4 regions of the Arthrobacter sp. UYCo732 genome follow, and region 3 is predicted to be linked to each of the others. Evidence: riboswitches for the same ligand, from Rfam matches in the RefSeq annotation. Region 3 holds a riboswitch; each other region holds the start of a gene.
What was found. A riboswitch is a leader RNA that binds a small molecule or an ion and turns the genes downstream of it on or off. The one in region 3 is predicted to bind thiamine pyrophosphate.
Positions count from the first base shown of each region.

Region 1: another riboswitch for thiamine pyrophosphate. It lies ahead of ABIB45_RS10165 (ECF transporter S component); the one in region 3 lies ahead of thiC (phosphomethylpyrimidine synthase ThiC).
Region 2: another riboswitch for thiamine pyrophosphate. It lies ahead of thiM (hydroxyethylthiazole kinase); the one in region 3 lies ahead of thiC (phosphomethylpyrimidine synthase ThiC).
Region 4: another riboswitch for thiamine pyrophosphate. It lies ahead of ABIB45_RS00230 (FAD-dependent oxidoreductase); the one in region 3 lies ahead of thiC (phosphomethylpyrimidine synthase ThiC).

Region 1 is NZ_JBEPPJ010000005.1:133,766-141,149, reverse strand. Features, by position in the region: gene ABIB45_RS10195 (Na(+)/H(+) antiporter subunit C) at 1-153, shown strand, start outside; gene ABIB45_RS10190 (Na+/H+ antiporter subunit D) at 150-1,757, shown strand; gene ABIB45_RS10185 (Na+/H+ antiporter subunit E) at 1,754-2,299, shown strand; gene ABIB45_RS10180 (MrpF/PhaF family protein) at 2,296-2,574, shown strand; gene mnhG (monovalent cation/H(+) antiporter subunit G) at 2,564-2,977, shown strand; gene ABIB45_RS10170 (DUF4235 domain-containing protein) at 3,041-3,304, opposite strand; TPP riboswitch at 3,642-3,778, shown strand; gene ABIB45_RS10165 (ECF transporter S component) at 3,849-4,469, shown strand; gene ABIB45_RS10160 (ABC transporter ATP-binding protein) at 4,469-6,058, shown strand; gene ABIB45_RS10155 (energy-coupling factor transporter transmembrane component T family protein) at 6,055-6,849, shown strand; gene ABIB45_RS10150 (UDP-N-acetylglucosamine 1-carboxyvinyltransferase) at 6,988-7,384, shown strand, end outside.
Region 2 is NZ_JBEPPJ010000020.1:1,685-9,068, reverse strand. Features, by position in the region: gene ABIB45_RS18705 (LLM class flavin-dependent oxidoreductase) at 1-1,062, shown strand, start outside; gene ABIB45_RS18700 (ABC transporter ATP-binding protein) at 1,227-2,054, opposite strand; gene ABIB45_RS18695 (ABC transporter permease) at 2,047-2,796, opposite strand; gene ABIB45_RS18690 (ABC transporter substrate-binding protein) at 2,959-4,008, opposite strand; gene thiE (thiamine phosphate synthase) at 4,172-4,834, opposite strand; gene thiM (hydroxyethylthiazole kinase) at 4,831-5,634, opposite strand; TPP riboswitch at 5,626-5,722, opposite strand; gene ABIB45_RS18675 (hypothetical protein) at 5,732-5,965, opposite strand; gene ABIB45_RS18670 (hypothetical protein) at 5,962-6,291, opposite strand; gene ABIB45_RS18665 (hypothetical protein) at 6,386-6,544, opposite strand; gene ABIB45_RS18660 (hypothetical protein) at 6,691-6,990, opposite strand; gene ABIB45_RS18655 (DUF8462 domain-containing protein) at 7,206-7,384, shown strand, end outside.
Region 3 is NZ_JBEPPJ010000001.1:363,510-370,893, forward strand. Features, by position in the region: gene ABIB45_RS01635 (glucose-6-phosphate dehydrogenase) at 1-773, opposite strand, end outside; gene ffh (signal recognition particle protein) at 862-2,451, shown strand; gene ABIB45_RS01645 (alpha/beta hydrolase) at 2,555-3,289, shown strand; gene thiC (phosphomethylpyrimidine synthase ThiC) at 3,272-5,116, opposite strand; TPP riboswitch at 5,111-5,218, opposite strand; gene ABIB45_RS01655 (VOC family protein) at 5,373-6,248, shown strand; gene ABIB45_RS01660 (hypothetical protein) at 6,363-6,800, shown strand; gene rpsP (30S ribosomal protein S16) at 7,014-7,384, shown strand, end outside.
Region 4 is NZ_JBEPPJ010000001.1:45,353-52,736, forward strand. Features, by position in the region: gene ABIB45_RS00220 (RNB domain-containing ribonuclease) at 1-1,243, opposite strand, end outside; gene thiE (thiamine phosphate synthase) at 1,307-2,056, opposite strand; TPP riboswitch at 2,084-2,203, shown strand; gene ABIB45_RS00230 (FAD-dependent oxidoreductase) at 2,196-3,599, shown strand; gene thiS (sulfur carrier protein ThiS) at 3,596-3,832, shown strand; gene ABIB45_RS00240 (thiazole synthase) at 3,837-4,652, shown strand; gene ABIB45_RS00245 (4a-hydroxytetrahydrobiopterin dehydratase) at 4,711-5,049, shown strand; gene ABIB45_RS00250 (hypothetical protein) at 5,059-5,361, opposite strand; gene ABIB45_RS00255 (DUF3107 domain-containing protein) at 5,419-5,643, opposite strand; gene ABIB45_RS00260 (TetR/AcrR family transcriptional regulator) at 5,694-6,359, opposite strand; gene moeB (molybdopterin-synthase adenylyltransferase MoeB) at 6,444-7,384, shown strand, end outside.

The DNA.
Region 1 (7,384 bases), on a different contig from region 3:
CTTGGCGGCGACGGCAGCACCATCTCCGACCACGCCGAAACCGGGGACCACGTCATGGTTGGCTCCCGGACGATCCCGGCCGTGGATGCCGCCGCCGAAGAGCAACCCGGGTCGCGGAACGTGCCCCCTGGCCCCGAAGGAGGTGTGAAGTGAACATCGCAAGCTTTGCACCGCTCGCCGTCGTACTTCCCATCCTCGGCGCCGCCCTGGCGTTCCTGCTGATCCGGCATTCCCGCGCCCAGCGCGCGGTGAGCATCACTGTGCTGTCCCTGACGCTCCTGCTGGAGTGTTTCCTGCTGGCGTCGGTGTGGGACGGCGGAACCGCCGCTGTGGACATCGGCGGCTGGCTGCCGCCGTGGGGCATCGTGATGGTGGTGGACCAGTTCTCGTCGCTGATGCTCGTGGTGTCATCCGCCGTGAGCCTCGCGGTGCTGATTTACGCCACTGGGCAAGGCATGGCCGACGGTGACGAGGACGCCCCGGTGTCCATCTTCCACCCCACGTTCCTGATTCTCGTGGCCGGGGTGTCCAACGCGTTCCTTTCCGGGGATCTTTTCAACCTCTATGTCGGTTTTGAGATCCTCCTGACGGCAAGCTACGTCCTGATGACACTGGGCGGGACCGGCCCCCGCATCCGCGCCGGCGTCACCTACGTGGTGGTCTCCGTGGTGTCCTCGGTGCTGTTCCTGATTTCCATCGCCATGGTTTACGGCGCCACCGGAACAGTGAACATGGCCGACCTCGCCATCAAACTCGCGGACCTGGACGAGGGTACCCAGACCCTGCTGCACGTGATGCTCCTGGTGGCTTTTGGCATCAAGGCGGCCGTGTTCCCGTTGTCGTTCTGGCTGCCTGACTCCTATCCCACCGCGCCGGCGCCGGTCACGGCCGTGTTCGCCGGGCTGCTGACCAAGGTGGGTGTCTATGCGATGGTGCGTACCGAAACCCTGCTGTTCCCCGGCGACAGCCTCAACACTCCACTGATGGTGGCGGCGTTGCTGACCATGGTGGTGGGCATCCTTGGTGCCCTGGCCCAGAGCGACATCAAACGTCTGCTGTCCTTCACCCTGGTCAGCCACATCGGCTACATGGTGTTCGGCCTGGCGATGTCTTCGGTGGCCGGGCTGGGCGCCGCCGTGTTCTACGTGGCCCACCACATCACCGTCCAGACCAGCCTCTTCCTGGTCACCGGACTGATCGAACGCCGCGGCGGCAGTTCCTCGATGGACAGGGTGGCCGGCCTGGCCAAGTTGTCGCCGGTGCTGGCCCTGCTGTTCTTTGTGCCCGCCATGAACCTGGCCGGCATCCCGCCGTTCTCCGGGTTCCTGGGGAAGGTGGGGCTGATCCAGGCCGGCATCGAGCTGGGCACACCCCTGGCCTACGCCCTGGTGATCGGCGGGGTACTCACCAGCCTGCTGACGCTCCTGGCCGTCGCAAGGGTCTGGAACCGTGCTTTCTGGCGCAAGCCGTCCGACGCCGAACACCCTGACCCCGTCCTGCTGGCTTCGCCGGAAAATTCGGACACCGGCCAGCGGGCAGGGCGCACCAACGTCACGCTGCTGCCCCGGACGATGGTGGGCTCAACCCTCGGCCTGGTGGTCCTTGGCGTGGCCCTCACAGTCTTCGCCGGGCCGCTGTTCCGGGTCTCGGGCCAGGCAGCCCAGGAAATGCTGGAAAGGTCCTCCTACATCCAGGCCGTGCTGGGTGAGGACACCGAAGTTCCCCAGCTGGCGCTGAAGTCCGGAGGCGGCAAATGAGCCGCCGGCGGATTTCCCTGCGCCAGGAGCTCCCGCTGCTGGTCTGGCTGGTGCTCGTATGGGGAGCGCTGTGGCAGGACTTCAGCCCCGGTAACCTGCTCTTCGGCGCCCTGCTGTCCGTGCTGGTGGCCCGCATGTTCTACCTGCCGCCGGTGGAACTAAGCGGCCGCTTCAACATCCTGCACGCGGTACCGTTTGCCCTGCTGTTCCTGTGGCGGGTGGCGGCAGCGAGCATCGAGGTGATGTACCTGGCGGCCATTCGCGGCCCCCAGGTGATCAACGCCGTCGTCGCTGTCCCGCTGCGGAGCCACCAGGACCTGATGGTAACAATCGTGGGGCACGTGATATCGCTGATCCCGGGCTCCCTGGTGGTGGAGGTGGACCGTTCAACGTCCACCCTCTACCTGCACGCGCTGAACATCAGCGCCCCGGAGGACGTGGCGGACCTGCGGAGGGAAGTCCGCTCCATTGAAGCGCGCCTGATCAAAATCATGGGGACCACGGAAGAACTTGAAATCGTCCGGCAGGAGGCCGCAGCATGATGCAGACCGTCCTGGCCGTCACGGCAGTCATTCTTTCGCTGGCAGCGGCCGGCGCCATCATCCGGATTGCCCGCGGCCCTTCGCTGCTGGACCGGGTGCTGGCCTCAGACGTCCTGCTCGCCATCCTCGGCGCCGCGCTGTGCATCGACATGGCCGTCAACAAGCACCTGAACAACCTGATGCTGCTGGTGGCGCTTTCCGTTGTCGGCTTCATCGGCTCGGTGACTGTTGCCCGTTTCGTGGCCGACCGGCGGGAGCAAACCCATGAGTCCTGAAGCGAGCGTGGTGGATAACGTCATCGATGCCGTGACGGCGGTGTTCCTGGTGGTGGGCGCCCTGATGTCCCTCGCCGCCGCCATCGGCCTGCTGCGCTTCCCCGACCTGCTGAGCCGGATGCACGCGGCCACCAAGCCGCAGGTGCTCGGGCTCTTCCTGCTGCTGGCGGCCATCGGCCTGCAGATGCGGACGTGGTGGGTGTGGCCGGTGCTGCTGGTGGCGTGGATCTTCCAGCTGCTGACCGTGCCGGTGTCCGCGCACATGGTGGGCCGATCCGGCTACCGCACCAAACACCTGCACCGAGAACTGCTCAGCTCTGATGACCTCGACGCCGTGGTGCAGAAGGCGGCGCAGTCCTCCCGTGAGCAGTCAGCACGTGAAGAAGCGTCCGGCGGCGGCTGAGAGTTTTTGTCCAGATAATTTGGCTTCAGGACTGCCCAGGGGCCATTAGCTGGACAAAACTCGCTAGACGACGTCCTGGCTCTTAGCGAACCTGGTGATGGCCCGCTGCGTGCCGCGGTTGGCGAGCACCTGGATGATGGTGCTGACCGAGGCTGAAATAAGCGCGAACGTCAGCGCCGAGCGCAGGCTCGTGGGGGTGTCTTCGTCCTTGCCGGTGGGGACCTTGCGGCCGGTGGACTTTTCCCACACGGTGTTGACTAGCTTGGTACCGACAAACCCGGCGCCGAGGCTGATTGCGGTGCCGAGCAGCTTGATGAGCAGGTTCATTCGTTGAACTCCTTATGGGCTATCGGGGATTGTCATTAGCCTAACGTCATCGGACCGGGGGCCGGCACTTGAGCCGCCCGGCTCTTGCCCAGGCCCACCAGCATTGAGGGCATTTCAGCAGCAGCCCCAGGTGGAGGGATTCGTCCTTCGTGAAATGCGGGAACTGCAGCTCGCTGACCTCGGCGTCGGTCCTTGCTATCAGCGCTTCGAGCGAGCACTGCGGCTGGCTGTCGCTGGAGTCGGGATCGAATACGGTCACATGTGGGAAGTCGGCAGCCGTGGCCCACAATCTACCGCGCCTGCGGTGTAAACTGGATCACGCCCATCAGGGCAGATTTATTTACGACAGGGGAGCGCCGCCGTCGGGCACTGCAGCAATGCAACCGATGGATAGGCGCTGAGAGTGCGGACAGCCGCAGACCCTCGAACCTGATCCGGTTAGTACCGGCGCAAGGGAGTCGAGCTTCTCAGAGTGTCCGGATCCGGGCGGCGCAGTCCGTGCCGAAACCGCGAACTCTCCCCTCCTGTACCTCAGGAGGCAGAAATGACAACAGTAGGCATGAAGAAAGCCAGCTATAGCTGGCGGGTTGTGGACATCGTGGTGGCAGCTTTGATCGCCATCGCCGGCGGTGTCATTTTCTGGGCCTGGTCCCAGGGTGCGGCGCTGGTGTCCGCGCCGATGAACGCCACGTACCCGCCCCTCACCGGCCTGATCGCCGGCGGCTGGATGATTCCGGCCGTCCTGGGCATGCTCATCGTCCGCAAACCGGGCGCAGCGCTCTTCTGCGAGGCCGTTGCCGCCACCGGTGAGCTCATGATGGGTTCCCAGTACGGCACCACCGTGCTGATCTCCGGCATCCTCCAGGGCCTCGGCGCGGAGCTCGTTTTCGCCGCGTTCGGCTACAAGAAGTTCAACCTGCCGGCAGCCGTGCTCGCCGGTGCCGGTGCCGGCCTGTTCTGCGGCCTGAACGATTCCTTCCTCCCGTGGGGCTGGAACATCGCCTATGAAGCCGGCGACAAGGCCACCTACATTCTGTTCTGCGCGATCTCGGGTGCCGTCATTGCCGGCGCCGTGTCCTGGATTGCCACCCGCGGCCTGGCCAAAACCGGGGTGCTGGGCTCCTTCGCTTCCCGGAAGGCCGGTTCGGAGCCCGTTTTCCACTGATGGCCGTTTCCGACGCCGGTGCTTCCGGAGTGCGCCCGGCCGCGGTATCCGCCCGTGGCTGGGGCTGGCGGCACGCCGGCCGCATGGCGCCGGCCGTCCGCGGGCTCGATCTGGACATCGCGCCGGGCGAGCGGGTGCTGCTGCTGGGCCCTTCCGGTGCGGGCAAATCAACGCTGCTGCACGCCCTCGCCGGAGTGCTCGGGGATGAAGGGGACGATGCCGACGAGACCGGTTCGCTGCTAATCGACGGCGCGGTGCCGCGCAGCCAGCGCGGCCGCGCCGGGCTCATGCAGCAGGACCCGGAAACGCAGGTGGTCCTCTCGAGGCTGGGTGACGACGTCGCCTTTGGTGCCGAAAACCTGGCCGTTCCCCGGGACGAGATCTGGAAGAGGGTCCATGAGGCGCTCTATGACGTGGGGCTGCGCAGGGCCGGACGCCCGCAGGGCGGAGCTGGCGGTGCCGGCGGCTTCGGCGGCGGACTCCCGCTGGACCGCCCGACGTCGGCTCTGTCCGGCGGCCAGAAGCAGCGGCTGGCCCTGGCCGGCATCCTCGCGATGCGGCCGGGGCTGATCCTGCTGGACGAACCGACAGCCAACCTCGATCCCGCCGGTGTCCTGGAAGTCCGCGACGCCGTGGGCCGCTGCCTCGACAAAACCGGCGCCACCCTGGTGGTGGTGGAACACCGGGTGTCCGTCTGGAAGGACCTGGTGGGCCGGATTGTGGTGCTGCAGCCGGGCTCGGGCGTGCTGCTGGATGGCCCGCCGGACCGGGTGCTCGCCGAGGCGCGGGACATGCTGATCGGGGCCGGTGTCTGGGTGCCGGGCCATGTTCCGGCCACCCGCCCCCGTGCGCGTGCTTCGGCTGACGGCGGCCAGCTGCTGCTGGCGGCCGAGGACGTTGCCGTGTCGCGCGAGCGGCCCCGGCGCCGCGGCTTCCGCACCATTCCGCCGGTGCCGGTGCAAGCGGGGATCACCGCCCAGGTCCGCGCCGGCCAGGCACTCACCGTCACCGGCCCCAACGGCGCCGGCAAGTCCACGTTTGCGCTCACCCTCGCCGGACTCCTGGCGCCGGTGAGGGGGAAGATGTCTGCAGCCGTCGAGCTTTCCGATGGTGCCGGAATCGATCCCTTCACGTGGAGCGCCAAGCAATTGATTTCCCGCATCGGCACGGTCTTCCAGGAGCCCGAGCACCAGTTCGTCACGGGTCGTGTGCTGGATGAGCTGATGTTCGGTCCGCGCCACCTGGGTTTTGGCGAAGAGCGTGTGGAGGAACTCCTGGCACGGCTGCGGCTGACGCACCTGGTGGACGCCAACCCGTACACGCTGTCCGGCGGTGAAAAGCGGCGGCTGTCCGTGGCCACGGTCCTTGCGGCCCACCCGCGGGTGCTAGTGCTCGACGAACCCACGTTCGGCCAGGATGCCAACACATGGTCCGAACTCGCGTCCTTCCTGTCCGAGCTGCTCGACGCCGGAACGTCAGTGGTTTCGGTGACCCACGACGAAGAGTTCAGTGCCGTCCTGGGCGGCACCGAACTGCGCCTTGGCCCGGCGTCGCGGGGCGGCGCCCGCCAGGAAGCAGGTGCGGCATGAGGGATGCCCTCACACTCCGAGGCAACCACGCCCTGTTGACGCACGCCAACCCGCTGGCCAAGTTCGGAGCCGTCTTCCTCATCACCCTGGTGCTGGCGCTGTCCATCGACTGGGTGTCAGCCTCCGTAGCGCTCGCGGCCGAGTTGGCGGTCTTCCCGCTCGCCGGACTTACCCTGCGCCTGCTGTGGCAGCGCGGCTGGCCGCTCATCATCGCGGCTGCCGTGGGCGGCTGGAGCACGGCGATCGTCGCGGCGGACAGCGGCGCTGTACTGCTCGACGTCGGGATCTGGTCCATCAGCGAAGGTTCCCTCCAGCTGGGGCTCGGTTTTATGCTGCGCGGACTTGCGATTGCGTTGCCGGCCATCCTGCTGATGACGTGTACGGACCCCACCGACCTCGCCGACGCGCTGGCGCAGAAGGCCCGGCTGCCGCACCGGTTTGTGCTTGGCACCCTGGCCGCGATGCGGCTGGTGGGACTTCTGGCCGAGGAGTGGCAGACCATTGGGATGGCCCGGCGGGCGCGCGGTGTGGGTTCCCACGGCAGTCCGCTGCAACGGTTGCGGGCCACTCTCGGGCAAAGCTTCGGGTTGCTGGTCCAGGCGATCCGCCGTGCGTCCCGGCTGGCCGTCACCATGGAAGCGCGCGGATTTGGCACCGCCCGGCGCACCTGGGCCCGGGAATCCACCTATTCGCTGCTGGACGTTTGGGTGGTGCTCGGCGGTGTGCTGATTGCGGCTGCTGCTGTGGCTGCCGCTGCCGGGATGGGGACCTGGAACTTCGTCTGGCGGTAGGGATGGCGCACCGCCACCGCCGCGGTTCTGCCAAAAGCGGCGTGAGTAATATCGCATGAATCGGGTATTTGGGTCCATCCCCTCGCCTTTCGCGGGTTCGGTATGCCTCGAATAACTCATCTGTGATATTTTTTGTCTATGATTCAGGAAACTGCCGAGCACATTGCCGCTGCGCTCAAAGACGCCCGAATGGAAAAGAACTGGACCCAAGGCCAGCTCGCCAGCGCACTGGGAACCAGCCAGAGCGCCGTCGCCCGGATGGAACAGGGCAAGCAGAACCTCAGCCTCAAGATGATCCAGCGGCTCGAGGCGATCTTCGAGCGCAGCATCGTCAAGGTGGGCAAACCGCAGATGACGCACTTGCGGATCGAAGGCGGCCGCACGCTTTCCGGGACGGTGGATGTCAACAGCAGCAAAAACGCGGGTGTGGCCCTGCTCTGCGCCAGCCTGATCAACCGTGGCACCACAGTGCTGCGCCGTCTGGCCCGCATCGAAGAGGTCAACAGGATCGTTGAGGTCCTGACCAGCATCGGTG
Region 2 (7,384 bases), on a different contig from region 3:
ACGGAAAACATCGGGCTTATCAGCACCGTCTCGGCCACCTTTTATTCCCCTTTTCATGCCGCCCGGATGCTCGCCTCCCTGGATCACATCAGTGCCGGACGTATCGGGGCGAACGTGGTCACGTCCATGTTCGATGCTGAAGCCCGCAATCATGGTCTGGAAGCGATGCCCGACCACGCGCAGCGCTATGGCCGCGCCGCAGAGTTCATTGAGGTAGCGCTGGGGTTGTGGGACTCATGGGCTGATGATGCGCTGGTTCGGGACAGAGCCCGGTTCTATGCCGATCCGGCCCTGGTCAGGCCGTTGCATCATGAGGGCGACCACTTCCGGGTGGAGGGGCCCTTAAACGTGCCCCGGGGCCCACAGGGACGCCCCGTGCTGTTCCAGGCCGGTGCTTCCGGGGCCGGCCGGGATCTTGCCGCCCGGTACGCGGAAGGGATTTACGCCGTTGCCTACGATCTTCCCAGCGCCCAGGCCTACTATGCGGATATGAAACAGCGGATCGCTGCGGCCGGGCGTAATCCGGGGAAGGTAGCGATCATGCCCGGATTGGTGACGTATGTGGGCTCCACCGAGGCCGAAGCCCGGGCCAAACAGGACCGGGGGGATACGCTGCTGCCCACCGGAGAATCCCTGACACGGCTGGGCACGTTCGTGCAGCAGGACTGTACAGGCTGGGAGCTGGACGCCCCCGTGCCGTCCCTGCCGTCGGCGGCAGAATTTACTGGGCCGCAGGGCCGTTATGCCACCATATTGCGCATTATTGAAACCGAACGTCCCACCGTGCGGCAGTTACTTGGGCGCCTGGCCGCAGGAGGGGGCCACTGCACAATGGTCGGCACGCCGGAGCAGATCGCTGACCAGATGGAGCTCTGGTTCCGCTCCGGGGGCGCTGACGGGTTCAACCTGATGCCCCCGCTGCTGCCCGACTCCCTGGACGAGTTCGTCGATGACGTCGTCCCTGTCCTCCAGCGCCGAGGACTCTTCCGCACCCGCTACACCGCCTCGACGCTGCGCGGGCATCTCGGGCTGGACCGCCCGGCTGTCGGCGCCCCTGCGTAAAAGCGCCACTACGGCATGGCGGCGGTTCCGATCATCCGATACCGTCCGCGACAGGGTTGCCACAAGCTGGTTCCCCTGACGACAAGGGGCTCCAAGCGGGCGTATTGGATAGCCTTCCGTCAGGAACGTCCCTCCTCCCTGGAGTCCTCTCGGGCTTTGTGCTTTCAGGCCCGAGGCCTTCCGTGGGCAGCATCCGTGGTGTCGTTGAGGTTGCCGGGCCGGTGAAGGGTTTCGAGGAGTTGCAGTTCGTAGTGGGCGAACCGGGCCGATGCCATCATCGACAGTTGACGTGGTCTGGGCAGGTCGATGGGGAGGTTTAGGCGCACGGAGGCGGGCCGGGGGCTGAGTACGACGACCCGGTCGGCCAGGTAGATCGCTTCACGGATGTCGTGGGTGATCAGGACCGCGGTCCAGGAGTTGTGGGACCAGACATCTTGAAGCCACGCCTGCATGTCGGTGCGGGTGAGGGAATCGAGGGCGCCGAAGGGCTCATCCAGTAATAGGACGTCACGGTCCTGGACGACCGTGCGCAGCAGGGCGGCCCTTTGCCGCATTCCTCCGGAGAGCTCGAAGGGATGCGAGTTCTCAAAACCGGCCAGCCCGAAGGCCGGGAAGAGGCTGGCGGCACGTGCCCGCGCGGTCTTTTTGCTTCCGCCGCAGACTTCCAGGCCCAGAGCGGTGTTCTGAAGGATAGTGCGCCAGGGAAAGAGGAGGTCTTTTTGCGGCATGTAGGCAAAGTGTTCACGTTCCCCGGTGACGGAGCGCCCATCGATGAGGATTTCGCCGTCGCGGGGTTTTTCCAGGCCGGCCATGATGTTGAAAAGGGTGCTCTTTCCGCATCCGCTGGGACCGATGATGGCAAGGAATTCTCCTTGTTGTGCGGAGAAATTGACGTTGTTGATGACAGGACGGGATTGTCCGTGGCCCAGCTCGAAGGATTTGTTAATTGCACGTACTTCGACCCTGGGTGCGGCAGCGGTGGGTTCAGACATGGCGGTTCCTGCGTTCCTTGGAGTGCCAGGGGATGATCAGCCGCTCGGCGGCGTAGGTCAGCAGGAACAGGCCCACACTAAGGAAGGCGGTGACTGCGACTGCTGCCAGTACGAGGTCGGTGCGGAACGAGTTTTTCATCGTGGCCATGTAGATACCCAGCCCTTCCCGCGAGCCAATGTACTCGGCGAAAATGGCGCCCGTAACAGCGTAGGCAATGCCGATCCGCAGGGCGGTGAAGAAGGAAGGAAGAGCCGATGGAAGGCGTACATAGACGAATTGCTTCCACCGGTTGGCGCCCATGCTGCGCAGCAGATTGCCCGCGTCACGGTCGGTGAGGTTGAAGCCGTCGATCAGGCCGACGGTCACCGGAAAGAACGTGACCAAAGCGATGACCATGATCTTTGGCATCAGACCGAAGCCGAACCAGATGATCATCAGCGGGGCAATCGCGATGATCGGTATGGTCTGGGATGCCACCAGCAGGGGCATCAGGGCCCGGCGAAGCCACGGTGAGAAGTCGATGACGACGGCAAGGACCCAGGCCAGGGTCAGGGAGACGGCGAAACCAAGAAAGGTTTCCTGCAGCGTCGGCACCGTGTTGGCCCAGATGATCTCGCGCGCCAACCAGCCTTGCTCCACGATCCGTTGCGGAGATGGAAGCACAGTTGGTTTCAGGCCGCCGGCAGCGACTGCGCCCTGCCAGGTTGCCAGGAGAGCGAGGACAATCACGGCCGGGGGCACAGCGGTGGTGAGCGTCCTGAACCGGCGGGGAGACCCCGTTTTCCGGGAGCGGCCCGCTTTTCCCCCACACCCCGCTCCGTCTCCCGGACCCCCACTCACAGCGTTGCCTTTCTGCCGTTACGGTCCCGCGGCCCGCGTCCGGGACAGGGGAGGGCGCGGGAGCTATTTGCCGGCCAGATACTCATCGGTGAACAACGCCATGGTGTCAAGGGGTTTGGAGAGGGGTTTGCCGCTTTCATCGGCCAGCAGGGCGTTCTTGTAGAGGAAATCCGCCAGCTGCTTCCACTGATCCGCTGTTTGAGTGCCGACCTGGCCGTTGGCGTCCTTCAGGTAGGAAGCACTCAGTTCTTCCTGGCTCTTGTAGACCAGCTGGTCGTTGGCGAAGATACCGGGGTTGGCGTCAACAAGTATTTTCGCGGCAGCGTCGGGGTCGGCTGCGGCATATTGGTATCCCTTTTGGAGGGCCTGGACGAACTTTTTGGTCACGTCCGGGTGTCCCTTGATCCATTCCCGGTTGCCTTCAATGATCACCGAATACTGGTCCGGCACGCCGTAGTCATGCAGGTTGAAAAACTTCATCGGAGTGCCGCGGAGGGAGGCGTCGATGCCTTCCCAGGTCTTGAAGGCTGAGGTGAAGTCGACCTTGCCGGCGTACAGGGCTTCGTAGGCGGACGTGCCCAGGGTGACGCGACCGAAGTTGCCTGTTCCGCCGGCGTTCCTGATGGCATCTGCGGCTTCGGTAGGGAACGTGGCACTGGGCCCGGCCGTGCCGAAGGTTTTACCATCGAGGTCTTTAGGGCTGGCAATGTCCTTCCGGCTGGCCAGGACGCCGATGGCTGTGGCATCGTGCTGGAGCACCGACATGACCGAGGTGTTGGCCACCCCCGCTGCTGCGGCGAACGTCGCCGTGTTTTGGAAGCTGATTCCGAAGTCCGCCGCACCCGAGTTGATGAGGGTGTCGGTGGAGGACTGGCTGTAGGGCAGTACCTGAACGTCGAGTCCGGCGGCGGCGAAATAGCCTTTGTTGAGCGCCACGTACAGCCCGGTGTGGTTCGTGTTGGGCGTCCAGTCCAGGGCGAAGGTAATGGGCGTGGTCCCGGAAGAAGCCGGAGTGGAATTTTCTCCCGCACCGGCGCAGGCTGACAGGGCTGCCATGGCGGTAAGGGTGAGGGCGCTGGCTGCGCCCACGAGTAAGCGTCGTCGTTTGTTCACGAGAAGTCCTTATCCCCGCGTATGCGGAGCGTTTGCTGGTGCCGGATAGATGGTGGGCCGGTTTTGCCGGGATTATCCGACCGCGCGGTGCCGCGATTTAGGAGCGGCGCCGGAACCGGAAATGGAGAGATGGCTGGGCGGGGTATGTAGGCGGTTGCGGTGTTCAGTGGGTCCATTCCTTGAGAAACTCTTTGGCGCTGCGGGCAGGGTTTTCGGCGGCACAGATGGCTGAGACCACGGCGATGCCGGCCGCTCCGGCGCGCCTCAATGCACTGACATCGGCCGGGGTTATGCCGCCGATTGCGACGCAGGGCAGCAGCGTAGCGGCAGCGATAGCGGCGAACCCCTCGATGCCCAAGGGCGCCGGATGGTCCGGCTTGGTCGACGTCGGACGGATCACGCCCACGCCCAGATAGTCCACCGTCCCTGAAGGCAGGGCGTGCAGCTGCGCGAGATGTTCGGCCGTGTTGGCGCTCAGCCCGATCAACGCGTCCTGGCCAACAATTGCCCGGACCTGGGGTGCCGGAAGATCGCTTTGACCGATATGGACGCCGTGGACAGCCGCACCGCCCGCCCGGGCGGCGAGAAAAACATCCACCCGGTCATCCACCAACACCGTGGCCCGGTCACCGACGGCATCCGCGGTACGCATCACCAGATCGTAGAACCGGGCGGCGCTGGCCGTTTTTTCCCGGATCTGTACCATTCGCACGCCTCCGGCAACGGCGGCGCTGACCGACTCCACCACTCCGCGTTCCCCGCACAACTTATCATCAGTGATCAGATAAATCCCCGGGGTGAAGCCAGCCCTGCCGGCGCCCGTCATGAGATAGCCACTCTGGACCGGATTATTTCGGCATCCACAGACTCCAGCGCATCCAGGAACGCGACCGCGAAACTGCCCGGGCCGCGGGCGCCGTCAGCGGCGATTTCGGCAGCGACGGTATACACCGCGGTGGCTGCAGCCGTCGCTGCCAGACGGTCGCCATCCACAGCCAAAAAAGCTGCGGTGACCGCACCCAGTGCACAGCCACCCCCGGTGACCAGGGTCAGATAAGGGTGGCCGTTACCGATCCGGATCACATCGATGCCATCAGTAATCAGATCAACGGCCCCGGAAACGGCCACGACGGAACCGTGAACACTGGCCAGGCGGCCGGCCGCTGCCAGCGCACTTTCGGGACTATCGACGGCATCAACACCACGGCCACCTGCCCCCAACCCAGCCAGTGCGATAACCTCTGAAGCGTTGCCCCGGATAGCGGTCGGGGCGTAAGAGAGCAGTTCACTGGCAAGGGCAGTACGCACCGGCAGGACACCGACCGCGACCGGGTCAAGAACCCAGGGAGTGCCTGCCTCCTGAGCGGCCGAGGCGGCTTCGACCATGGCGACCCGTTGCTCCGCGTGGGGAGTACCCACGTTGATCAGAACTCCGGAAGCTATCCGGGCAAACTGGCCGGCCTCGGTGGGGACATCAGCCATGGCTGGCGCCGCCCCGACGGCTAGAAGCACATTCGCGGTGAAGTTTGTCACAACCGCGTTGGTCAGACACTGCACCAATGGCCCTGTCTCCCGCAACCGGGCGAGCATCGTGCAGATATGGTCAGGTGTCAGGCGAACAGTCATCCGCAACATCCCTTCGCTAGTACGAACTAGATCAGGTTCAACGGGTCTTATCTCAGCCCTGTTGCCCAGGGCACCCCGTGTCACTCTAGAAAGCCTACTACCACACAGGCACAGGCGCGCACCAACCGGAGAACCGGGGGTTGCCGGGGAGGAACTGGAATCCCGGGCAGAAGGTGCCGTCGTCGATGAAGACGCGGACGAGCTGCTGCATCACGGGTTCGGGGTCTTCCATGAGCTCGGAGAGCCGGCGCCGTACCTGCCCGAGGGTTGGCAGCGTGTATTCTGGCCGAATCCCTGCCCACGTCTGATCGTTGAAGGGTTGGTCGTTCAATTTTCGGTTGTCTCGTCGCCGTCGCTGATGCTTTCGAGGAGCCAGTGCGGGGAGAGCGGGTTCCGGCGCAACGTGAAGGTCCGGAGGGCGGAGCCGGAAGTTCCCTGGCGGACCTGGACCCGCCAGTATTCGATGCTGACCAGGTCGCCGCTGTCGACGGCGGCTGTGCGGCGGGTGTCCCACCATGCGTCCCGTCCGTACCAATGCTGGGAGTCGGTGTCGGGGTCGACCAGCCAGATCTGGCCGTGGTTGCGGATGGCGAGGGGTTTGCCTGCCGGGTCGGTCCCGACCTGCAGGTCGTGGGTCTGGGGCCATACCCGGAACACGTTCGTGGCCTCTCCCCTGCATGGAACGCTCGCTTGACGAAAGATCGTTATCTGCGTTTCAAATGATGGTTTGACGGGGGAGTTAGCATGTCGATTAGCGCACGAACGGCGGGACGGAGGCGTCGTTGAATGGCTCGAACCAGTCCTGGACATTCATCGGTGCAAGGCCCAGTTGCATGTTCAGCGCGATATCGCCTTCGAAGCCGTCCATTGGGTTCTGGTACAGCATTTCACTGTCCGTGTCTTCGAGCATGTGTTGTTCAAGCAGGCCCCGCCAGCCGTCTGCTAGATCCAGGTCGTATAGATCCTGGCTGACTTCGACTTAGTCGACAAGGCAACGCTGCGCCAACTCCTGGGCGACGCATGACGGGCGTGTCCAGCCGCGGATCAGCGCCACGGTCATGTCCGCAGCAATAACCAAAACTGTTGGGCGAAGCGTGCGTCATATCTCTCCGCGTGTCTGGGTGGCAGTCCGGACAGGACGAAAGTATTGGCGATGTCCCGTCGATCGATCCGCTCACGGATCCGTAAGCCGGAAAGATCCTCGAAAAGCTGGTCTATCAGGACCACGGAAGCCTCCCACATGGCCCCGGCCAGAAGCTTAGCCTGGAGCAGGCTTCTGTCGCGCCGCTCCGGAATGATTGAATCCATCCAGTCGAGGTCATCAGGGTCCAGGTGGCTCCGCTGGTCCTCAGTCATATCCTCAAGGCGCGGTTCGAAACCTAACTGCTCCAAGCTCAGGGCCGGTCAGCCCCTCGCCGACGTGCAGCGCGTGCTCGAGACAGTTCTCTTCAGGAGTCATGGCCCGATGCTACCGCTGGACACCGCGCCTTGCTTAGCGTGAGGTGCCGGCATAGGGTGGACGAAGTTTCACCACTTTCACCAGTTTCACCTACTTTCACCCGGGAGATGCCGTGCAAAACCCCTTCAAGCCAACGGCCGGAGCCACGCCTCCAGTACTGGTCGGACGGGCAGGGCTGTTGGACGAGTTCGAGTACGGCCTGCAGCAAGGTTCCGGCGCGCCAGGGCTTTTGACTATCATCACGGGCTCCAGGGGCATCGGCAAGACGGTCATGTTGAGCGCGGCCGAAGA
Region 3 (7,384 bases):
GCGTCGCGCAGGTCGCGCTCGCCGATGGTCGCGGGCGGTTCCATCGCCACGAATGCCATGATCTGCAGCAGGTGGCTCTGGATCATGTCGCGCAGGGCGCCGGCACCGTCGTAATAGCGTGCGCGCCCTTCCAGTGCCAGGTCCTCGTCGAAGATGATTTCCACCTTCGCCACGTGCTCACGGGTCCAGACCGGTTCCAGGAAGTTGTTCGCGAACCGCAGCCCCAGAATGTTCAGGACAGTGGCTTTGCCCAGGAAATGGTCAACCCGGTGGATGTGGTCCTCCGGCACGAGGGACGCCAACGTCCGGTTAAGGGACCGGGCGGACGCTTCGCTGGAGCCGAACGGCTTTTCCATCACCAGCCGTGTTCCGGCCGGCACCTGTTCGGGACGCAGGGACTCGCAGGCCAACTGGCTGATCCGGGGCGGCAGGGCAAAGTAGATGGCGGTGGGGCCTTCGAGTCCTGCCAGCAGCGAGGCCAGCGCTCCCTCCGCCGTGACATCGACCTGGTGATAGGCCGTGGCTTTTTCAACATCGGTGAGCGCTTTGCGCCCGGCCGGATCTGCAGTCTCGGCCGCCGCCGCGAAGGCCTCGCGGACCCGGACCTGCCATTGTTCCGGGGTCCACGCATCAGAGCCGGCGCCTACCAGGTCCAGTCCTTCGGCGCGGCCCTTGGCCACCAACCGGGCAAGGCCGGGAAGGAGCAAGCGGCCGGTCAGGTCGCCGGAGGCCCCCAGGATGAGCAGGGTTTTTACACTCGTTTGGCTGGTCACCTTGCCAGCATGCCATCATGCATGCCCGACTTGGTACCCTAGATAGTCGAGTCCCCCCTGTAACTCCACTGAAAGAAGTGCGCGGCGCGTGTTCAATTCACTCTCTGACCGGTTGACAGCAACCTTCAAGAACCTCCGTGGCAAGGGCCGCCTCACCGAGGCAGATGTTGATGCCACAGTCCGGGAGATCCGCCGCGCCCTCCTGGATGCCGACGTCGCTGTTCCCGTTGTGCGCGAGTTCACGGCCAGGGTCCGGGAACGTTCGCTCGGTGCCGAGGTATCCGGGGCGCTGAACCCCAGCCAGCAGATTGTTAAGATCGTCAACGAGGAACTGGTTGAGATCCTCGGTGGCGAGACCCGCCGCATCCGCCTGGCGAAGAACGGCCCCACCATCATCATGCTTGCCGGCCTTCAGGGCGCAGGCAAGACCACCCTCGCCGGCAAGCTCTCCAAGTGGCTCAAGGCCCAGGGCCACAGCCCCATCCTCGTGGCATGCGACCTCCAGCGCCCCAATGCCGTCACCCAGCTTCAGGTTGTGGGCAAGCGCGCCGGTGTGCCCGTCTTCGCGCCGCACCCGGGGGCCACCTCTGAACTGGAGCACCCGGCCGGTGACCCTGTTGCCGTCGCCCGCGCCGGCGTCGAGGAAGCACGCCAGAAACTCCACGACGTCGTGATTGTTGATACCGCCGGCCGCCTGGGCGTGGATGCCGAGATGATGGAGCAGGCGAGCCAGATCCGCCGGGCCATCGTCCCCAACGAAGTGCTGTTCGTGATCGACGCCATGATCGGCCAGGACGCCGTGAACACGGCAATGGCCTTTGACGAGGGTGTGAACTTCACCGGCATCGTGCTGTCAAAGCTCGACGGCGACGCCCGCGGCGGTGCTGCGCTTTCGGTGGCGTCGGTCACCGGCAAGCCCGTGATGTTCGCGTCCACCGGTGAAGGCCTGGACGACTTCGAACTGTTCCATCCGGACCGGATGGCCTCCCGCATCCTGGACATGGGCGACGTCCTCACCCTGATTGAGCAGGCAGAGAAGAACTGGGACAAGGACGAAGCCGCCCGGATGGCGAAGAAATTCGCCGACCAGGAAGACTTCACCCTGGACGACTTCCTCTCGCAGATGCAGCAGATCCGCAACATGGGCTCCATGAAGAAGATGCTCATGATGATGCCGGGTGCGGCCGGGATCAGGCAGCAGCTGGAAAACTTTGACGAGCGCGAGATCGACCGCGTCGAGGCGATCGTCCGCTCCATGACGCCGCACGAGCGCGTCGCCCCGAAGATCATCAACGGCTCCCGCCGCGCTCGCATCGCCCGAGGTTCCGGCGTGCACGTGTCCGAGGTGAACGGCCTGCTGGAGCGATTCGCCCAGGCCCAGAAGATGATGAAGAAGATGGCCCAGGGCGGCGGCATGCCGGGAATGCCAGGGATGCCAGGGATGCCCGGCATGGGTGGCCCCGGTGGTGCGCGCAAGGGCGGCAAGAACGCCCCGAAGAAAAAGGCACGGTCCGGCAACCCGGCCAAGGCTGCCCAAGAGCTCAAGGATGCCGAGGCCCGGCGGGCCGGAGCGGCTAAGGCCCTGCCGACGGGCGCAGCCTTCGGCCAGCAGTCGGGCGACTTTGATCCCTCGCAGCTGAACCTGCCCAAGGGGTTCGACAAGTTCCTCGGCAAGTAGACGCGTTTTGCCGGGTGGGCAGCAGCCGGTGCGCTTTTGAGGGCTGGCAACGACGCTGCTGCCATCCGGCAAGGATGTGGGGGCTCTGGAATAAGGTTGGGTCATGTTCAAGCAGAGGGTAGTTTTCGTGCACGGCGGCGGGCCGTTCGGGGCGGCAGCGTGGCCGCGCCAGCACGGGATGGCGCTGGCCTACGATGCCCTGTTCCTGCGACGCCACGGCTACGACCCCCTGGCTGAACCCGTGGAATCCTCGTTCACCGAGGACACCGCCATCATCCTTCGTTCACTGGCGGATGACGGGCGCGGTGCCGCCGGCGGGCATGTTGTTGCCCATGCTCAGGGCGCCATCGCAGCCATGATGGCGGCCGTCCAACGCCCCGACCTCGTGTTTTCCCTGACGCTGGTGGAACCCGCCTGCCTGTCGCTCACCGCCGAACTGCCCGCCACCTCAGCGCACGTGGCGCTGATGCAGCCGCTTTTTGAGGTCCGTTACGAGTTGGGCGATGAGGAATTCCAGCGGGAGTTCGTACGCCGGATGTTCGCGGCCGACCTTCAGGAGCCCTCCACGCCGGAGGAAAAACGGTCAGCGCGCCGGCTTCGCCTGCAGGCCCCATCCTGGGAAGCCCCGCTCCACATTGTTCCCGGCGTCCCCACCATGGTCCTGACCGGAGGCTGGGAGCCTCTCTACGAGGAAATCGCGGTATACCTGCGGGAAACCGGTGCCCTGCACCGCATCGCTGCAGGAGGGCACCGGCCACAGGACTCGGTTGAAGGTGACCGGGCCATCCGGTCCTTCATCGCCGAGGTCAGCAGGTCAGTCTCAGTTCAGGCTTCCTGACGCCGCTTCGCCGCCTGCGCCCGGAAGCTGCAGTTCAGGCAGATATACCTTGCCGCCGGAGGCCAGGAATTCCGCGCTCTTTTCCCGCATGCCGCTGTAGGCCTCGGCGATGGCTGCCTGGGAATCGGCTGAACCATACTCGTCCCGGATGTCCTGGCTGATTTTCATGGAGCAGAACTTCGGCCCGCACATGGAACAGAAATGCGCGGTCTTGGCCGGTTCGGCCGGCAGCGTTTCGTCATGGAAGGCTTCCGCCGTGACCGGGTCCAGGGACAATGCGAACTGGTCGCGCCAGCGGAACTCAAACCGTGCCTTGGACAGGGCGTCATCACGCTCGTGCGCACCCGGGTGGCCCTTAGCCAGGTCTGCTGCATGGGCGGCGATCTTGTAGGTGATCACCCCGGTCTTGACGTCGTCCTTGTTCGGGAGGCCAAGGTGTTCCTTGGGCGTGACGTAACAAAGCATCGCGGTGCCGTAGCGGGCGATTTCCGTGGCGCCGATGGCGGACGTGATGTGGTCATAGCCCGGGGCAATGTCCGTGACCAGCGGCCCAAGCGTGTAGAACGGGGCGCCCTTGCAGAGTTCCTGCTGGCGTTCCACGTTCTCCCGCACCAGATGGAACGGGACGTGCCCGGGACCTTCCACCATGACCTGGACATCGAATTCCCAGGCCCGCTGCGTGAGCTCCGCCAGAGTGTCCAGCTCGGCGAACTGGGCGGCGTCATTGGCGTCCGCCGTCGCTCCCGGGCGCAGTCCGTCGCCCAAAGAGAATGCGACGTCGTACTTGGCGAAGATCTCGCACAACTCGTCGAAGTGCGTGTAGAGGAAGTTCTCCTGATGGTGGGCCAGGCACCAGCCGGCCATGATTGCGCCGCCGCGGGAGACGATGCCGGTGACGCGGTTGGCCGTCAGCGGCACGTAGCGCAGCAGCACTCCGGCGTGGATGGTCATGTAGTCCACGCCCTGCTCGCACTGCTCAACCACGGTGTCACGGAAGATTTCCCAGGTCAGTTTGTTGGCCTCGCCGTTGACCTTCTCCAAAGCCTGGTAAATGGGCACGGTGCCGATGGGAACGGGGGCGTTGCGGATTAGCCATTCCCGCGTGGTGTGAATGTCATCGCCGGTGGACAGGTCCATGACGGTGTCCGCGCCCCACTGGGTGGCCCACTGGAGCTTGTCCACCTCCTCGGCAATGGAGCTGGTCACCGCGGAGTTGCCGATATTGGCGTTGATCTTCACCAGGAAGGCCTTGCCGATGATCATCGGTTCAGATTCCGGGTGGTTGATGTTATTGGGGATGATGGCGCGGCCGGCAGCGACTTCGCTGCGGACCAGTTCCACGTCACAGTTCTCGCGGAGGGCAACGAACTGCATCTCGGGCGTCACCACACCCTGCCGTGCGTAATGCATCTGCGTGACGGTCTTGCCTTCGACGGCGCGGCGGGGCACGGGCTGCGCGCCCTTCCACTCCGCGGAAGCGGCGCCGCGGCGAACTGCCGACTTGCCGTCGTCGAGCAGGTTCCGTTCCCGGCCGCTGTAGGGCTCGGTGTCGCCGCGGGCGGCGATCCACTCCGAGCGGAACGGGTTGAGGCCCACCACCGGATCGCTGCCCGGACCGGCCGTGCGGTAGGTCCGGAAAGGCCCGTTCGCCTCGCCGTTCGGCGACGGTTCCAGCGCGATCTCGGTCACGGGAACCCGGATCCCGGTGGCGTCATCATTGATGAACGCCAGCGAGTGGGACTTCAGTGACTGGGTTTCAGGCCGGACCGTTTGATCCTGGTCGGCTTCACTTTGGGCAGGGTTCAGCTGTGTTTCTTGTGTATTCAATGAATATTCACTTCCTTCGCCGGCATTACCCGGACAGGTTCAACGGTCGCAGGCTGCGTCAGCCCGATCTCAGCCCCTGCAAGGGCTCCCGTGTGGTCAAGTCGAAGCTACCACAGGCCGAGGGTGGCCTGTGACAGCAGTCACGGGGATGCTGTCGCAACCTGTCTGCCCAGCCACTTGAATTAAATTGAAGCTTCAAGTAAAATGGAGTCATGGCCACCTTCGACCCCGAAGGCCAACGGACCGGGAGCGTTCAATGACTGCAGAAGCCACCAGTCGGGATCTCCTTCCTGCCGACCTCTCCATGGGCACAGTGATGCTCAAGGTGGGCGACATGAAGCTGATGACCGACTACTACCAGCGTGCGCTCGGCCTGGAGGTCGTCGCCGAACAGGACGGCGGCGTCTACCTTGGCCGGCTCCGGCGCCCGCTGGTCCATCTTGCGGCCGCCCAGTCCTTGAGCCTGCCCCGCAGGGGCGAGGCCGGGCTGTTCCATACGGCGCTGCTCTTTGACCACCGGGCTTCGCTTGCTGCCACGGTAGCCACCGCGGCCCAGTACGAACCCCGGTCCTTCACCGGCAGCGCCGACCACCTCGTTAGCGAAGCCTTCTACTTCAATGACCCCGAAGGCAACGGCATCGAACTGTACTGGGACAGGCCCCGCGAAAACTGGTCCTGGAACGGGAAGGATGTGCTGATGGACAGCTTGGCACTGCCGCCGCAGCGCTACCTTGAGCAGCACATGACCGAGGAATCCATGGACGGCCAGCAGGCCGCCGAAGCCGGTGTGGGCCACGTCCACCTCCAGGTGGGTGATGTCCAGTCGGCGCACGATTTCTATGTGGGCACGCTGGGCTTCGAAAAGACCGCCGGCTGGCACGGGCAGGCATTGTTCGTTTCTGCGGGCGGATATCACCACCACATGGCAATGAACGTATGGAACAGCCGCGGCGCCGGACCGCGCAAGGACACCCTGGGACTAGGGGAGGTGCTCATCGAAGTCCCTTCAGGTGACGACGTCGGAGCCCTCGCTGACCGCTTGAAGGTCGCCGGGCTGGCGTCACACCACACGGGTGCCGAACTGCGCTTCGAGGATCCGTGGCGCAACAATATCCGGGTTGCTGTCCGCTAAGTGGCGCTGGCCGGAGCTGCAGGCCCCGATGCACTAGGCTGATTTCGAACGGCCGGGGCGGCACCCTTAGCTGCCCGCCAGGGCCGCACCGTCGACGGAATGAGGGCTGTGCCCATGGGCTTCACTGAAATTTTTGTAGCTACCCACGACGCCGCGCTGAAGCGTGCCGGCGTCCTTGATGCCGGCGGCTCGCCGCCGGGACCCGCACTGCGGATACCGGGAGTCAGTGATTTCGAGATAGAACAGCTCGGCGATCTCGCCGGGGCTGCGGTCCACGCCGGTGGCGAGGGCTACGAACTTGCCATGGTTGACGTTTCCAGCGACTCCCTCCTCGGCGTGCCGCCGGCGATGGTGCGGGCGCTGGCTGACCTCCTTACCTATGAAACTGAGGGTGAAGGCAACGTCCTGGATGATGTCGCCGAAAAATGGGCCGGTCACGACGATATGCCATTCGGTGCAGCCGACGCCCGGAACTATGTCCAGCAGCTCGCCGAGCTGGCCAGTGGAATTCACGACGCCGAGCGCACCGGGGTGTATGTCTGGGCGTCCTAGGCCCCTGGGGGCCTGCCAGGTCCGTCCTCTTCCCCCCATCCAGACGTGTCAAGTCGAAATCCTGACGCTGATCTGGCACAATAAACAGGTACTCGATCTGCGTGGCCCCTCTCTCCGCGTCCGGATCCTGTCCTTCGAGCCTTCAAGTACGGCCCGCCCCACGGGTGCAGAACGTCGGTTCAACCCTTTTCTGAAACAGGAGTGACCACAAAAGTGGCCGTAAAGATTCGCCTTAAGCGCTTTGGTAAAATGCGCGCACCGTACTACCGCATCGTCGTTATGGACGCACGCTCCAAGCGCGACGGCCGTGCCATCGAAGAGATCGGCAAGTACCACCCCACCGAAGAGCCCTCATACATCGAGGTCGACACAGACCGTGCCCAGTACTGGCTCGGCGTTGGCGCCCAGCCGTCCGAGCAGGTTGCCGCGATCCTCAAGATCACCGGTGACTGGCAGAAGTTCAAGGGCCTCCCGGGCCAGGAAGGCACCCTGAAGACCAAAGCTCCCAAGGCTGCCTTTGTTGCCCCAGAAAAGGGTTCCGTAATCATCCCGGAGGCCATCACCAAGAAGGCAAAGCAGTCTGA
Region 4 (7,384 bases), 320 kb from region 3:
GGTTGACCAGAAGTGCGGCCTCCACGGTGTCCAGCGCCATGCGCTCCATCCGGGCAGCCAGTTGGTCCGAGCCAGCCATGATTTCCGGCAGGGTGGGCAGGGCTTCCCGCGCCCAGCCAGGCACCGGCCGGCCGTTGCTCAGGGCCTCGCAGATCACCAGGACAAAGCGGTCGATAAGCCGCCGGAGGGGCGCCGTGGTGTGGGCATAGGCGGCGCCGATGGCGGACTGGATGGCGTCCTCAGGAACAGTGCCATCAAAGGCGGTGTAACTTGCGCCGCGGAACAGCATTCCGGCGGAGTGCAGGATGGCCAACTGCCGCGGCTCGGTGGGATCGAGGCTGCGAAGGTACTCGCCATAGCTGGTTTTCCCATCCCATGCCTTGCCCAGGGCCACGGTTTGGAGCCTGAAATGCCTGAGGGAGCGCTCGTCCGGGGCGGGCATGGTCCGCAGGATGCCTACTTTCCCCGTCAGCATCAGCTTGGCCGCCGCCATGCCCGCCATGAGGGAAATCTGTGCATTCCAGTCTTCCACCGGGAGCTGCGGCGCCGCTGCAATCCGGTAGCCGCCGTCGGGGGTCTGCACGATCTCCTGCTCCGGCATGTTCAGGCTGGCACCGCCGCGCTGCCGCTCCAGTTCAACGCGCTTGAGCCCCACTTCCCTCAGGAGCTGCAGCACGGGGTTGGCTGTGCCGGCATCGATGTCGGCCTGGACGCCCTTGTAGTCCAGCTTGGCCCGGCTGCGGATCGTGGCCCGCTGGACGGTGACGGTCGAAACCTGGGCGGCGTCGTCCAGCCCGAAGTCCCAAACAAATGCAGCGCACAGCTGATCGGCCAGGAGGCTGCCGGCTTGTTCGCTGATGACTTCAGGGTGCAAGGGGATGCGGCCGTCCGGGGCGTAGAACGTCTGGCCGCGGCGGCGGGTTTCGGCATCCAGGCTGCCGCCGGGGCGGACAAAAGAGGGCACATCAGCGATGGCATAAAGCACCCGGTAGCCGGCGCCGGCACGTTCGATGGAAAGCGCCTGGTCCAGGTCCGTGGACGACGCCGGATCGATCGTCAGGAACTCAACGTCCGTCAGGTCCGCGGCGGGGAGCTGGTGGGCTGCCACTGCTGCCTCGGCGTCGCGGACCGCCTCTGCAGGGTAGGGGCCCGGCAGTTCCAGTTCGGTCCGCAGGGCACTCAGCGCTGCCGCGAGGGCGTTGGTCTGCTCGCGGACATTGGGGGCCAGCCGATGATGTGACACGAAAGTCAGGTTAGCCCGATTTCCATGGATCGTGCACGCCCCGCCCCGCTGCGCGCAGGTTTCTTAGGATGCGGCGGCGTCCAGGGCGACCACGAGGGCGCCGGCCGCTGCGGCGGGGTCGGCGGCTTCCGTGATGGCTCGCACCACAACTATCCTGCTTGCCCCGGCTTCCACCACCTGCTCAACGTTGCTCAAATCGATGCCGCCGATCGCAAACCAGGGCAGTGTGGCCTGGGCGCCGCCGGCGGCGCGGACTGCCTCCGCTGCATAGCGCACCAGGTCGAGGCCGACGGCGGCCCGGCCGGGTTTGGTGGGGGTAGCCCACACCGGTCCGACGCAGAAGTAGTCCAGGCCGCCGTCGGCAGTCACCGTTGCGGACATCCGGATGGCGCCCTCGATCTGTTCGGTAGTGTGGGTGGAGAGCCCCACGGTGGCTCCGGCACCGAGCAGAGTGCGGGCCGATGCCACGGGCAGGTCCTTCTGCCCGATATGGAAGACGGGCGCGCCCGTCAGCATGGCGATGTCGGCGCGGTCATTGACGGCCCAGAGACGGCCGTGCCGGGCGGCGGCTGCCTGGAGCACCGCCAACAGTTCCAGCTCCTCGGCGGCCTCGATCCCCTTGTCGCGGAGCTGGATGATGTCCACCCCGCCGGCAAACGCCGCGTCCACAAATTCCGCGAAGTCCCCGCGGTCCCGGCGGGCATCGGTGCACAGGTACAACCTGGCGCTGGTGGGCAGGCCGTTGCTGGACGCCTCCGGCGGTATCTGGGCGGAGTGGCTGGGAGGGGTAGCGGGAGCGGAGTGTGCGTTCATGGAAACTACCCTAGTTCCCCTAAACTGGGTGAGTACTGCGGGAGCCCGTTGCAGCCGTCACAAAGCGGCCGGGCTGAGAGGGCACCAGAGCCGACCGCTTGACCTGATCCGGCTAGTACCGGCGTAGGGAAGGAAACACATGCTCTCCCCATCCAGCGGCGCACCCGCCAGCCCGCCAGCCAGTGCACCAGCCAGCCCGCCTTCCGAGCCAGCAGGCAGTCCCGATTTCTGCCACGCCGACGTAGCTGTCATTGGCGGCGGCGTCATTGGCCACGGGATCGCCTGGGAAGTGCGGCGCTCCGGCCGCTCCGTGGTCCTGATCGATGATGCACCCGGCTCCGGGGCCAGTTGGGCGGCAGCCGGCATGCTCGCGCCCGTCAGCGAACTGCACTACCAGGAGGAAGACCTTCTGGAGCTGATGCTCGAATCCTCCGGCCTCTGGCCCGCCTTCGCAGCCCACCTCGCCGGGGCCGGGGCGGGGGATACCGGCTACCTGACGACGCCGACCCTCGCCGTCGGTGCCGATGCCGCGGACCGCCGCGCGCTGATGGACCTGCGGACCGTGCAGCAGGCCAGCGGCCTGGTGGTGGAACCGCTGACCGTCCGGGAAGCACGGATGAGGGAGCCGCTCCTCAGCCCGGCGATTTCCTGCGCCTTGGAAATCCCGGCGGACCACCAGGTGGATCCGCGGAAGCTGGTGGCGTCCCTGCAGCAGGTCCTGGCCAGCCACGAACCCGGCGCCGGAACCGCTGTGGACGGCGCCCGCGGCGGGTTCGCCGTCGGGCACCGGGCCGAAGCCCTACTCTGGGATGCCGGACGCGTCAGCGGGGTGAAGCTGGCCAACGGCGGCACAGTCACTGCGGGAGAGACCATTGTGGCCAACGGCCTGCAGGCGGCTGCGCTGGAAGGATTGCCGGACGGGCTGCGCTTGCCTCTCCGCCCTGTGTACGGCGACATCCTGCGCCTCGCCGTACCGCGGCACCTGCGTCCGCTGGTCACCTCCACCGTCCGCGGCCTGGTCCACGGGGTGCCGGTCTACATCGTCCCGCGGCAGGACGACACCGTGGTGATCGGCGCAACCCAGCGGGAGGATGCACTGTCCGCCATCCCGGACGCCGCCGTGTCGGACCCTGCCTTGCCGGGCCCCATCACGCCGAGCACTGCCTTTTCACACACCATCACGCCGAGCACTGCCGTCTCCGCAGGCGGCGTCTACCAGTTGCTCCGCGACGCACAGGCCCTGCTGCCCGCCGTCGCCGAGCTGGAGCTCCTGGAATGTACCGCGCGGGCGCGCCCCGCGACGCCGGACAACGCACCCCTGCTCGGCCGTGTACCCGACTCCCGGCCCGGTGTCGGACACATCGCCGGGCTGATCATTGCCACCGGATTCTTCCGCCACGGCGTGCTGCTGGCTCCAGCGGCGGCGGCCATCTGCCGGGACCTGCTGGACGGCAGGGAGGATCACCGGTGGCACGCCCTCAGCCCGGCCAGGTTCTCCAGCCAGCCTCGAACAACCTTTCAATCGACTAAGGAAACAGCATGAATATCACTCTCAACGGCGCGCAGCATGCCGTGGCCGACGACGCCTCCATCACCACACTCGTCACGGAGATCACGGGCCGTCCCCTCGCAGCGAACGGCCAGGCCACTGATGGACAGAAACTCGGCGTGGCCGTTGCCCACAACTCAGACGTAGTACCCCGCAGCCAGTGGTATGCCACGGCACTCGCCGAAGGTGACACCGTTGAACTGGTCACCGCAGTCCAGGGAGGCTGACACCATGCCAGTAACCAGCAGCATCAGCACAGGAAACCACCCAGCAGACACGGACCGGCTGGTGATCGACGGCGTGGAGTTTGGTTCCCGCCTGATCATGGGCACCGGTGGAGCTCCGAGTCTCGACGGATTGGGCGCCGCCCTCGTGGCGTCCGGCACCGAACTGACCACGGTGGCCATGCGGCGTTATTCACCGAAAGAGTCAGGCTCACTCTTCCAGCTCCTGGTGGACCACGGGATCCGGGTCCTGCCCAACACGGCTGGCTGCTTCACCGCCCGGGACGCGGTGATGACGGCGGAACTGGCGCGCGAAGCGCTGGAAACGGACTGGGTCAAACTGGAAGTCATCGCCGATGAACAGACCCTGCTGCCGGACGCCGTCGAGCTCGTGGACGCCACCGAACAACTCGTGAACCGGGGGTTCAAGGTGTTCGCCTACACGAACGATGATCCCGTGCTCGCCCTGCGGCTGGAGAACCTTGGGGCCGCCGCCGTCATGCCGCTGGGCGCCCCGATCGGCACTGGCCTCGGGATCCTCAACCCCCACAACATCGAACTGATCGTCTCGCGCGCGTCGGTGCCCGTGGTGCTGGACGCGGGCATTGGCACGGCGTCCGACGCGGCGCTTGCCATGGAGCTGGGTTGTGATGCCGTGCTGCTGGCCACCGCCGTGACCCGGGCCCAGAACCCGACGTTGATGGGGGAGGCCTTCAAACACGCCGTCATCGCCGGTAGGCTGGCGAAAGCGGCCGGCAGGATTCCGCGCCGCGAGCACGCCCTGGCATCATCGGCGATGGAAAACCGGGCCGAATTCCTTTAGCCCGGCGCCCGCTGCCGTCTGCCGGGTCGGGCTCACAGAACCAACCTAGGAGTCCGCTGTGACCGGCAAAAAAGACGTCCTCACCCGCGAACGGCTTGACGCTGTCCTGGCCGGGCTGCCTGACTGGCGGTACCGGCTGGGCGGGCTCGTCACGATGTATAAAACGCCGACGGCGGCCGCAGCACTTGAGCTGATTGCCGCCGTCGGACGCCTCGCGGAAGCGCAGAACCACCACCCCGACCTGGAATGGCGCTACAACCGGGTGTTCATCCGCTACACCTCGCACGACGCCGGGGGCGAAGTCACTGAGCGGGACGCCGCTGCAGCGGCGGCAGCCAGCGAAGCGGCCGGCCAGGCCGGCGCGACTGCGCAGCCCGAGGCCCAGTGGAACACCTGAAACGGGTGGCTACAACTTCAGGGCCTGTGTGAGCCGCTGTATGTCGTGACGTTCGCGCGTCCGGCCCAGGTAGATGACAGCGCCGATGGCCGCCGCAGTGCCCAGGACCATTGGCAGGACCCACGGAATCCAGGTCAGACCGGGCAAGTAGCCAAAGCCCGCCGTGATGAGGAGGATCCAACTGACCGCACCCACCGCGACGGCGACGCCGGCGGGCAGCCCCGTGCCGTACCTGGCGTGGCGTTTGTCATTGGCCCAGACAACGAAGCCGGCGGCGGCCGTGGCCAGGACAACGATGGTCAGCGAAAGCATGGGATCTCCCTCGGAATGCAGCGGGCCACCGCCATCGGCGGTGGCCCGGCGTGCGTGCTAGAACTGGCCGAAACCGACCTTGCGGGCCTCTTCGGCACCGATTTCCACGTAGCCCAGGGCGTTGCCGGGGACAATGATGATGCGTCCCTTGTCATCCGTCAGGCGGAGATCGGTGCCCTTGGTGATGGCTTCTTCAACGATCGTAGCTACGGCGTCAGCATCCTGAGCCGATTCCAGCACGATTTCGCGGCCAATGTTCTGAATGCCGATCTTAATTTCCAAAAGGGGGCCTCCCAGCCAATCGAAGTTTCTTCGGTTCTCTTATTTGTAGTCTAGGACTCTTTAGGGAAGCGGGAAATTCCGCGCCAAGCTAAACGGTAAATGAGGTCGCTGGCCACGTCGAGGTCCAGATCCCCGTCCGTTTCCAGCCAATACCGGGCGCTGACCTGCGCCATTCCAGCCAGCCCGCGGCCCAACAGTTGCGCCTCCAGGGGCGGCAGTTTGGTGTCTTCGGCAATGACGCGGGCGACGGCGTCCGCGAAGGTTTTGTTGAAAGTCTCCAGCCGGGAACTGACATCCGGGTCATTAATAAGGTCCGATTCGAAGACCAGGCGGTGGGCCTGGTCGTCGCTGGCGATAAAGCGGTAGTACGCCCGCATCACGGCGTGGACGCGTTCGTCATTGTCCGAGGTGGAGTTCAGGGCGCCGAGCATCCGGTCTGTCAGTGAGGTCAGATGGCTGTCCAGCAGCGCAAGGTAGAGCTCCCGTTTGGATGGGAAATGCTGGTACAGCACGGGCTTGCTTACGTGGGCCGTTTCGGCAATCTCGTCCATCGCGGCCCCATGGTAGCCGTTGGCGACAAAAACCTCCTGGGCCGCCGCGAGGAGCTGGGCCCGGCGTTCGTCCCGGGGGAGCCTGGCGGACCGCTGGCCTGCTGTGCGTGGAGGTGCGGGAGGTTCCCCGCCTGACGCCCGGTCAGCCCGCGTTTCATGGACCACAGTTACCCTACTTTCCCTTGCCGTTATTTACACAATACTGCGCGGTAATATGACCGGGCGGTATCTCGGGGCATACATTGAAGTATGGCTTCGACTTTGACCGCAAATGATTCCTCTGTCTCGCTTAGTCCGCTGGTTGAGCCCGCCGGCGAGCTGACTCCGGCCGAGGTGGAGCGATACTCCCGGCATCTCATCATTCCGGAGATCGGTGCGGTGGGTCAGCGGCGCTTGAAGAATGCCAAGGTCCTTGTCATCGGTGCCGGGGGACTGGGCTCGCCAGCCCTGCTGTACCTGGCTGCCGCCGGCGTGGGGACCCTGGGAATCATCGACGACGACGACGTTGACCTTAGCAACCTGCAGCGCCAGGTGGTCCACGGTGTGGCGGACGTGGGACGGCCCAAGATCGAATCCGCCCGGGACGCCATTGCCGCGCTGAACCCCCTGGTGGACGTCCGGCTGCACAACGTCAGGCTGGATGCCTCCAACGCCCTGGAGCTGTTCGCGGACTACGACCTGATCCTGGACGGGGCGGACAACTTCGCCACCCGTTACCTGGTCAACGACGCCGCGGCAATCCTGGGCAAACCGTATGTCTGGGGTTCGATCTTCCGCTTCGACGGCCAGGTCAGCGTCTTCTGGGAAAAGCACGGCCCCACCTACCGCGACCTCTACCCGGAGGCCCCGCCCGCGGGCTCCGTACCCTCCTGCGGCGAAGGCGGCGTCTTTGGCATGCTCTGCGCAGCTGTGGGTTCGCTGATGGTGACTGAGGCTGTCAAGCTGATCACCGGCGTCGGGCGTTCACTCCTGGGCCGGGTTGCACTCTTTGACGCGCTGGGCGGCAGCTGGCGCGAGATCCGCGTGGCCAAGGACCCAGGCGCCGAGCGGATTACGGAACTGACCGACTACGACGCCTTCTGCGGCATCGCGCCCGACGTCGCCGCGGACACCGAGCACACGGTCACGGCAACCCAACTGGCCACCATGCTGGCGTCACGCAAGGCCGGACTGAAGGACTTTGAACTGGT